4 regions of the Serratia sp. 121840015-1 genome follow, and region 4 is predicted to be linked to each of the others. Evidence: predicted binding sites of a transcription regulator. Region 4 holds the regulator's gene; each other region holds the start of a gene.
The links. The regulator PurR, encoded in region 4, represses purine synthesis genes. The targets are predictions, from matches to a motif close to CANGCAAACGTTTGCNTG.

Region 1 (2,191 bases), 1.7 Mb from region 4:
GTCGCGGCGCCCGGCCACGGCGAGATCGCCGTTGGGTGGTTGTGGGTTTCTACCTTCATCAGGATGTGCGCTTCTTCCTGATGGTAATCGTATTTGCCGTTCTCCGGTGCGGCGAAGAAGCGGCCGACCTGCGAGCCTTCCATCACCGCGGCGTTGTCTTTATACGCCGACAGCACGTAGTCCGGCGTCTGCTCATAGGTGTTCTTGATCATCTTGAACAGCGATTTAGGCTGCTGTTCGCCGTCGATGATCCAATCGGCGTTGAAAATCTTGTGGCGGCAGTGCTCGGAGTTGGCCTGCGCGAACATATAAAGTTCGATATCCGTCGGGTTGCGCCCCAAACCGGTAAAGGCATTCAGCAGGTAGTCGATCTCGTCCTGCGCCAGCGCCAGGCCGAGCCGGACGTTGGCCTGCTCCAGCGCGGTGCGCCCTGCGCCCAGCACGTCGACAGACTGATACGGCGCCGGCTGATGGTGCGCGAACAGCTGTTCGGCCTGTTGCAGCTCGCTGAAGACGGTTTCCATCATGCGATCGTGCAGCAGCGCGGCGAGCTGGCGCCACTGGGTTTCCGTCAGCTCGGGCGCCTTGACGTAGAACGCCAGGCCGCGCTCCAACCGCAGCACCTGCTGCAGACCGCAGTTGTGGGCGATGTCGGTGGCTTTGGAAGACCAGGGAGAAATGGTGCCCGGACGCGGCGTGACCAGCAGCAACCGGCCTTCAGGGGCATGTTCGGCGAGAGAAGGACCGTACTTGAGCAGCCGCTGAAGTTTGGCGTGTTCTTCGGCACTGAGCGGTGCGCTAACATCGGCAAAGTGGACATACTCGGCGTAGATATCACTGACGGGCAGGTGGGCGTCCTGGCAGCGGGACAGCAGTTTGGTAATGCGAAAAGCCGATAAAGCGGGCGAACCACGCAGAATTTCCATAATCAAAGTTCTCTCGTCTTCGAAGCGGCGGATAAGACGCTTCATTGGGCGCAACAGGGGAAAACGCGCGCCATTATAGAGAATCCTCGCCGCCGACGAAACCGTTTGCGTAGGGATTATTGATAAAAGCGTGCCGCACCGTCGAATTGTCATAACGTGTCAATAAAGTTGCACACTGGCGTTTTGTTGCGCAAAATGCCCCCCGCACTGGTGATTTAACCATGAGAAAAGTCGCGGTTGTCGTCGCCGGTGTACCTGTGCCACCACTGGATAACTATTTGAAACGTCTTAAAATAAACTACATCCTCATCGGCGTTGTCACCCTGCTTCTGGCTCTCGCGCTGTGGCCCAATATCACCTGGCGCAGCGGCCAGGGCGGGCAGCTCCAGGAGATCATTTCCCGCGGCGAGTTGCGTATCAGCACGCTGAATTCACCGCTGACCTATTTCAACACCAAGCAAGGGCCGGGTGGGCTCGACTACGAACTGGCGAAGCGCTTCGCCAACTACCTCGGGGTGAAGCTGGTGGTGATCCCCCATCAGAACATCAATGACCTGTTTGACGATCTGGACGATGACGACGCCGACCTGCTGGCGGCCGGCCTGATCTACAACCAGGAGCGCCTCAGCCGCGCGCGCACCGGCCCGGCCTACTACTCCGTTTCCCAACAGCTGGTGTACCGGCTGGGCACCCCGCGGCCGAAAAACTTCGCCGACATTAAAGGCAAGCTGGCGGTCGCCTCCGGTTCCGCGCACGTCAGCACGCTAAAGCAGCTCAAGCAGGATAAATACCCGGATCTCGCCTGGGAGTCCTCCAGCGATCTCACCTCCAAAGAGCTGCTGGAGCGAGTCGCCGACGGCAAGCTGGACTACACCCTCGGCGATTCGGTAACCATCGCGCTGCTGCAGCGCATCCATCCGCAGCTGGCGGTGGCGTTCGACGTCACCGACGAAGAGCCGGTCACCTGGTACCTCAAACGCGACGGCGACGACAGCCTGTACGCGGCGATGCTGGACTTCTACAGCCAGATGGTGGATGACGGCACCCTGGCGCGGCTGGAAGAGAAGTACCTCGGCCACGTCGGCAGCTTCGACTATGTGGACACCAAAACCTTCCTGTCGGCCATCGACTCGGTGCTGCCCAACTTCCGCCCGCTGTTCGAGAAGCACGCCAACGAGATCGACTGGAAGCTGCTGGCGGCCATCGCCTATCAGGAATCGCACTGGAATCCGCAGGCCACCTCGCCCACCGGCGTGCGCGGCCTG
Region 2 (2,191 bases), 1.6 Mb from region 4:
GACCACTTGTTGTTCGGCGGAAGAGGCGGTCAGTTTACCGATTTTCCACGCTTTTTCACCTGCCGCGGTCAGCAGCGCGATGGCCGCTTCCACTTCGGCTTCCGGCAGGGCGATAACCATGCCTACGCCGCAGTTGAAGGTGCGGTACATTTCATGACGGCTGACGTTGCCGGCCTGCTGCAGCCAGGTGAACACCGCCGGCCATTGCCAACTGGCTTCGTCGATCATCGCCTGCATGCCTTCCGGCAGCACGCGCGGAATGTTTTCCCAGAAGCCGCCGCCGGTGAGGTGAGCGATGGCGTGGACGTCCGCCTTCTCGATCAGCTCCAGCACGGACTTCACGTAAATCTTGGTCGGCGCCAGCAGGTGGTCGGCCAGCGGCTTGCCTTCCAGCTGGGTGGCGGTCGGATCGGTGTTGCTCACTTCCAGGATTTTGCGCACCAGCGAGTAGCCGTTGGAGTGCGGGCCGGAAGCGCCCAGGGCGATCAGCGCGTCGCCGGGCTGCACTTTGCTGCCGTCGATGATCTCGGATTTTTCGACCACACCGACGCAGAAACCGGCCACGTCGTAATCTTCGCCGTGGTACATGCCCGGCATTTCAGCGGTTTCGCCGCCCACCAGCGCACAGCCGGACTGTTTGCAGCCTTCGGCGATGCCGGTGATCACGCTGGCCGCGGTGTCTACGTCCAGCTTGCCGGTGGCGTAATAGTCGAGGAAGAACAGCGGCTCGGCGCCCTGAACCACCAGATCGTTGACGCACATCGCCACCAGATCGATGCCGATGGTGTCGTGGCGTTTCAGATCCATCGCCAGACGCAGCTTGGTGCCCACGCCGTCGGTACCGGAAACCAGCACCGGCTCGCGGTATTTCTGCGGCAACGCACACAGGGCGCCAAACCCGCCCAGACCGCCCATCACTTCCGGGCGGCGGGTCTGTTTAACTACACCTTTGATGCGATCTACCAATGCGTTGCCTGCATCGATATCGACACCTGCGTCTTTATAGCTGAGAGAGGTTTTGTCGGTCACTGCGCGATTCCCCACGACGATTTGCGGTTTGAAAACTGTGCTTCCGATGTTGATTCCGGAATAAGGCGCGGCAATTCTAACAGCGCAGGCAAACGTTTGCGAGCGGCTTGTGAACCGGCTCCGCTTTTTCGTCATCTATACTGATATTCAAACTTTTGTTGATCCCGATCGGGCTATTGTGGGTGGCGCGGCGAAAAAAAGGAGGTATAATCCCGCGATTTTTTTGGCCGCAACCACCTTAATAGGAGAAAAATGATGAAGATCGTTGAGGTGAAACACCCGCTGGTAAAACACAAGCTTGGCCTGATGCGCGAAAATGACATCAGCACCAAACGCTTCCGTGAGCTGGCCTCAGAAGTGGGTAGTTTACTGACCTATGAAGCGACCGCCGATCTGGAGACGGAAAAAGTCACCATCGAAGGCTGGTGCGGGCCAGTTGAAGTGGAACAGATCAAAGGGAAAAAGATTACCGTGGTGCCGATCCTGCGTGCAGGCCTGGGCATGATGGAAGGGGTGCTGGAGCACGTGCCGAGCGCGCGCATCAGCGTGGTGGGCGTTTACCGCGACGAAGAAACCCTGGAGCCGGTGCCGTACTTCCAGAAGCTGGTTTCCAACATCGAAGAACGCATGGCGCTGGTCGTCGACCCGATGCTGGCCACCGGCGGTTCGATGATCGCCACTATCGATCTGCTGAAGAAAGCCGGCTGCCACAGCATCAAGGTGCTGGTCCTGGTGGCGGCGCCGGAAGGCATCGCCGCGCTGGAGAAAGCGCACCCGGACGTTGAGCTGTACACCGCCTCCATCGATCAGTGCCTGAACGACAAGGGCTACATCGTGCCTGGCCTGGGCGATGCGGGCGACAAGATATTTGGTACCAAGTAAACATTTGAGCCGACTTAACGAGTCGGCTTTTTTTTGACTAAAACCTATAAAACCAATAAACCGAGGAAAAGCACACATGACCCGTCGCGCCATCGGCGTCAGCGAGCGCCCGCCGCTGCTCCAGACCATTCCGCTCAGCTTCCAGCACCTGTTCGCCATGTTCGGCGCCACCGTGCTGGTGCCTATCCTGTTCAAGATCAACCCGGCGACCGTGCTGCTGTTCAACGGCATCGGCACGCTGTTGTATCTGTTCATCTGTAAAGGCAAGATCCCGGCCTAC
Region 3 (2,191 bases), on a different contig from region 4:
GAACAGCAGACGGGCGCGAATGGTGCCGTCGATGGCCTTCATGCGCTGCAGCGCGGCGTCGGCGCGCGCGGTTTCCGCTTCAATGTCGATCACCACGTAGCCGATTTCCGGCCCGGTTTGCAGATACTGCGCGGCGATGTTAACCCCCTCTTCGGCGAAGATCTGGTTAATCTGCGTCAGCACGCCCGGACGGTTTTCGTGGATGTGCAGCAGGCGGCTGGCGTTCGGGCCATGCGCCGGGAGCGACACTTCCGGGAAGTTGACGGCGGACAGGGTCGATCCGTTGTCGGAGTATTTCGCCAGCTTGCCGGCCACTTCGTCGCCGATGTTCTCCTGCGCTTCCTGAGTGGAGCCGCCGATGTGCGGCGTCAACAACACGTTGTCGAACTCACACAGCGGCGAGTTGAACGGATCGCTGTTGGTTGCCGGCTCTTCCGGGAAGACGTCGATCGCCGCGCCCGCCAGGTGATTGCTGGCCAGCGCATCGCACAGCGCGGGAATATCCACCACGGTGCCGCGCGAGGCGTTGATCAGAATGGCGCCTGGTTTCATCAGCGCCAGCTCTTCCGCTCCCATCATGTTCTTGGTGGCCAGCGTTTCCGGCACGTGCAGCGTCACCACGTCGCTCATATTGAGCAGATCGGACAGATGGCGCACCTGCTGCGCATTACCTAACGGCAGCTTGTTCTCGATATCGTAGAAGAACACCTTCATGCCCAGCCCTTCGGCCAGAATGCCAAGCTGGGTGCCGATATGGCCGTAGCCGATGATACCCAGCTTTTTACCGCGCGCCTCATAGGAGCCCACGGCCAGTTTGTGCCACACGCCGCGGTGCGCCTTGGCGTTGGCGGCCGGAATGCCGCGCAGCATCAACAGCAGCTCGCCCAGCACCATTTCGGCCACGGATCGGGTATTGGAGAAGGGGGCGTTGAAGACCGGAATACCGCGTTTGGTCGCCGCTTTCAGATCAACCTGGTTGGTGCCGATGCAGAAGCAGCCCACCGCCACCAGTTTTTCTGCGGCGGCAAACACCTCTTCGGTCAGATGCGTACGCGATCGGATGCCGACGAAGTGTGCATCGCGGATGGATGCCTTCAGCGATTCGGTGTCTAACGCACCCTTGTGGTATTCGATGTTGGTATAACCGGCGGCACGTAAATTATCGACCGTGCTCTGATGAACCCCTTCCACCAACAGGAATTTAATCCTGTCTTTCTCCAATGATACTTTTGCCATTTACCCGACCCTATGTTCAGACTTCAGAAGCGGCTGTGACGACACAGCTCCCATCCAACATAACAAAAATAACGCGGGCGGCAATACAAACGATTGCCTGCCCGGCAGGACAAGGCGCAGCGTTGATGGCGGTTTACGGCAGAAAATGCCATAGGGAAAGTTTTCGGCAGAAGCTTTGGGGAGTCAGGTTTCACAATGTGACATAAGTCACCAAATTTGCCGTTTTTCAGAAAAGATATTTTAACCGAAGAATTATGCGGCCCGGCGCTACCGGGCCACAGACGGCGGAGGCTTATTTGACCACTTTCACGCCTTCCGGGGTGCCGACCAGCGCCACGTCCGCGCCGCGGTTGGCGAACAGCCCCACGGTCACCACGCCGGCGATGCCGTTAATCTTGTTCTCCAGCGCGATGGCGTCGGTGATGCTCAGGTTATGCACATCGAGGATCACGTTGCCGTTGTCGGTCACCACGTTCTGACGATACTCCGGCAGGCCACCGAGTTTCACCAGCTCACGCGCCACGTAAGAGCGGGCCATCGGGATCACTTCCACCGGCAGCGGGAACTTGCCCAGCACGTCCACCTGCTTGCTGGCATCGACGATGCAGATGAATTTCTTGGCGATGGCGGCGATGATCTTCTCGCGCGTCAGCGCAGCGCCGCCGCCCTTGATCATCTGCATATGGCCGTTGATTTCGTCCGCGCCGTCCACGTAGATATCGAGCGAGTCCACTTCGTTGCTGTCGAACACGTGGATGCCGAGGCTTTTCAGCTTGGCGGTGGAGGCGTCGGAGCTGGACACCGCGCCTTCGATCTGGTGCTTGATGGAGCCCAGCGCGTCAATAAAGTGGGCGGCGGTAGAGCCGGTGCCGACCCCGACGATGGTGCCCGGCGTCACGTATTCCAGCGCCGCCCAACCCACCGCTTTTTTCAGTTCATCCTGCGTCATAATATG
Region 4 (2,191 bases):
GCTGAAAGCGATAATGACCGCCAATGCGCAGACGGTGGTGAACAGCGACATCTTCAATTCGGTATCCATGACAACTCCTTTAAAATGGGCTTTCCTAAGGATAAAAGGCGCACAATTAGTACGTCAAATCATTTTCCCACAGTTCGCCGATAAAATCTTGTTATCATTTCCCGGTTTATAATCTCGATTACCTCTTCCACTTTTGTTCAATATGCGACAAAATTCGCAGTTCACAACTGCGTACCGGCATCCATGCCCCTCCTGATTAAGCGCTGAAGACTTCAACACACTAAAAACTCAGTTTTCGCTTCTCTGGAGAAGGATCTACGTAGGCAAACGATTAACATCACACTTACATGCTGTAAACATGTGAGTTCAGGAGTCATTCCTTACATGGCAACGATTAAAGATGTGGCCAAACGCGCGGGCGTTTCCACCACCACCGTTTCGCACGTCATCAATAAGACTCGTTTCGTCGCCGAAGAGACCAAAGCGGCCGTGTGGGCCGCCATCAAAGAGCTGCACTACTCGCCGAGCGCCGTGGCGCGCAGCCTGAAAGTCAATCACACCAAGTCGATCGGCCTGCTGGCCACCTCGAGCGAAGCGCCCTACTTTGCCGAAGTGATCGAGGCGGTGGAAAACAGCTGCTACAGCAAAGGCTACACCCTGATCCTGTGCAACTCGCACAACAATCTCGACAAGCAGCGCGCCTACCTGGCGATGCTGGCGCAAAAGCGCGTCGACGGCCTGCTGGTCATGTGCTCCGAGTACCCGGATCAGTTGCTGGGCATGCTGGAAGACTACCGTAACATCCCGATGGTGGTGATGGACTGGGGCGCCGCGCGCGGCGACTTCACCGACACCATCATCGATAACGCATTCGAAGGCGGCTATCTGGCCGGCCGTTACCTGATCGAACGCGGTCACCGCGAGATCGGCGCCATTCCGGGCCAGCTGTCGCGCAACACCGGCGGCGGCCGTCACCAGGGCTTTATGAAGGCGCTGCAGGAAGCGCATATCGACATTCGCGAAGAGTGGATCGTCCAGGGCGACTTCGAGCCGGAGTCCGGCTACAAGGCGATGCACCAAATTCTGTCGCAAAAACAGCGGCCGACCGCGGTATTCTGCGGCGGTGATATCATGGCGATGGGTGCCATTTGCGCCGCCGACGAGCTGGGCCTGCGGGTGCCGCAGGATATTTCCGTGATCGGCTACGACAACGTGCGCAACGCCCGCTACTTCACCCCGGCGCTGACCACCATTCACCAGCCGAAAGAGCGCCTGGGCGAAATGGCCTTCACCATGCTGCTGGATCGCATCATCAGCAAGCGCGAAGAGTCGCAGGTGATCGAAGTGCATCCGAAGCTGATCGAACGCCGCTCGGTCGCCGACGGGCCGTTCATCGACTACCGCCGCTAATCCCCCGCGCCGGAAGCCTGCGCGGCTTCCGGCTTCGCCTCGCTCAGCCACTCCTGATTCAGCGTCTCCCCATCGCCCAGATACGCCAGCAGCCAGCTCATCGCCGGTGACGGTTTATCCTGCTGCCAGGTCAGGCAGCACGGGCTGGCGGGAAACGGCTGCTGCAGCTGCAACGCCTTCAACTCACCGCGCTGCACCCGCGGCAGCGCCAGATGCGCCGGCATCATACCGACGCACAACCCGGCGCACAGACAGTCGAGCGCCGAGGTCCAGTCCGGCACCACCAGCCGCCGCTGGTTATCCAGCGTCCAGGTGACGCGCTTGGGCAGATTGCGCGAAGTGTCTTCCAGACAAAGCGCAGGGTACGGCCTAAGCCGATCGTCATTCAGCGGCCCTGCCAGTTGCGCGAGCGGGTGCTGTGGGCTGACCACGCACAGCCAGTTCATATACCCCATGTCGCGAAAGGCGAAGCCGCCGCCGACCGGCACCGCGCGGGTGGCACCGATCGCCATGTCCGCTCTGCCGTCCACTAACGCATCCCACACGCCGTTAAACACCTCGGGTTGCAACATCAGTTCGACATCGGGGAAATGCCGGTAAAAATCCAGCACCAGCTGGCGGCTGCGCTGCGGTTTGACGATGATGTCCACGGCGATATTCAGCTGGCCGCGCCACCCGTTGGCCACCTGCTGACAGTGGCGGCGGGTGTCGAGCATTTTTTTGATAACAACTCGCGCATCCTTGATAAACAGCGCACCGGCCGGCGTCAACT

Region 1: the regulator PurR is predicted to act here: its motif matches at 1,021-1,038, upstream of purL (phosphoribosylformylglycinamidine synthase).
Region 2: the regulator PurR is predicted to act here: its motif matches at 1,115-1,132, upstream of purM (phosphoribosylformylglycinamidine cyclo-ligase).
Region 3: the regulator PurR is predicted to act here: its motif matches at 1,319-1,336, upstream of serA (phosphoglycerate dehydrogenase).

What each region holds. Positions count from the first base shown of each region.
Region 1 covers NZ_JBSEYF010000001.1:33,833-36,023, reverse strand. Annotated here, with positions in the region: gene purL (phosphoribosylformylglycinamidine synthase) at 1-929, opposite strand, end outside; gene mltF (membrane-bound lytic murein transglycosylase MltF) at 1,205-2,191, shown strand, end outside.
Region 2 covers NZ_JBSEYF010000001.1:174,201-176,391, forward strand. Annotated here, with positions in the region: gene purM (phosphoribosylformylglycinamidine cyclo-ligase) at 1-1,029, opposite strand, end outside; gene upp (uracil phosphoribosyltransferase) at 1,285-1,911, shown strand; gene uraA (uracil permease) at 1,988-2,191, shown strand, end outside.
Region 3 covers NZ_JBSEYF010000005.1:150,365-152,555, reverse strand. Annotated here, with positions in the region: gene serA (phosphoglycerate dehydrogenase) at 1-1,236, opposite strand, end outside; gene rpiA (ribose-5-phosphate isomerase RpiA) at 1,529-2,185, opposite strand.
Region 4 covers NZ_JBSEYF010000001.1:1,752,758-1,754,948, forward strand. Annotated here, with positions in the region: gene cydH (cytochrome bd-I oxidase subunit CydH) at 1-69, opposite strand, end outside; gene purR (HTH-type transcriptional repressor PurR) at 394-1,419, shown strand; gene punR (DNA-binding transcriptional activator PunR) at 1,416-2,191, opposite strand, start outside.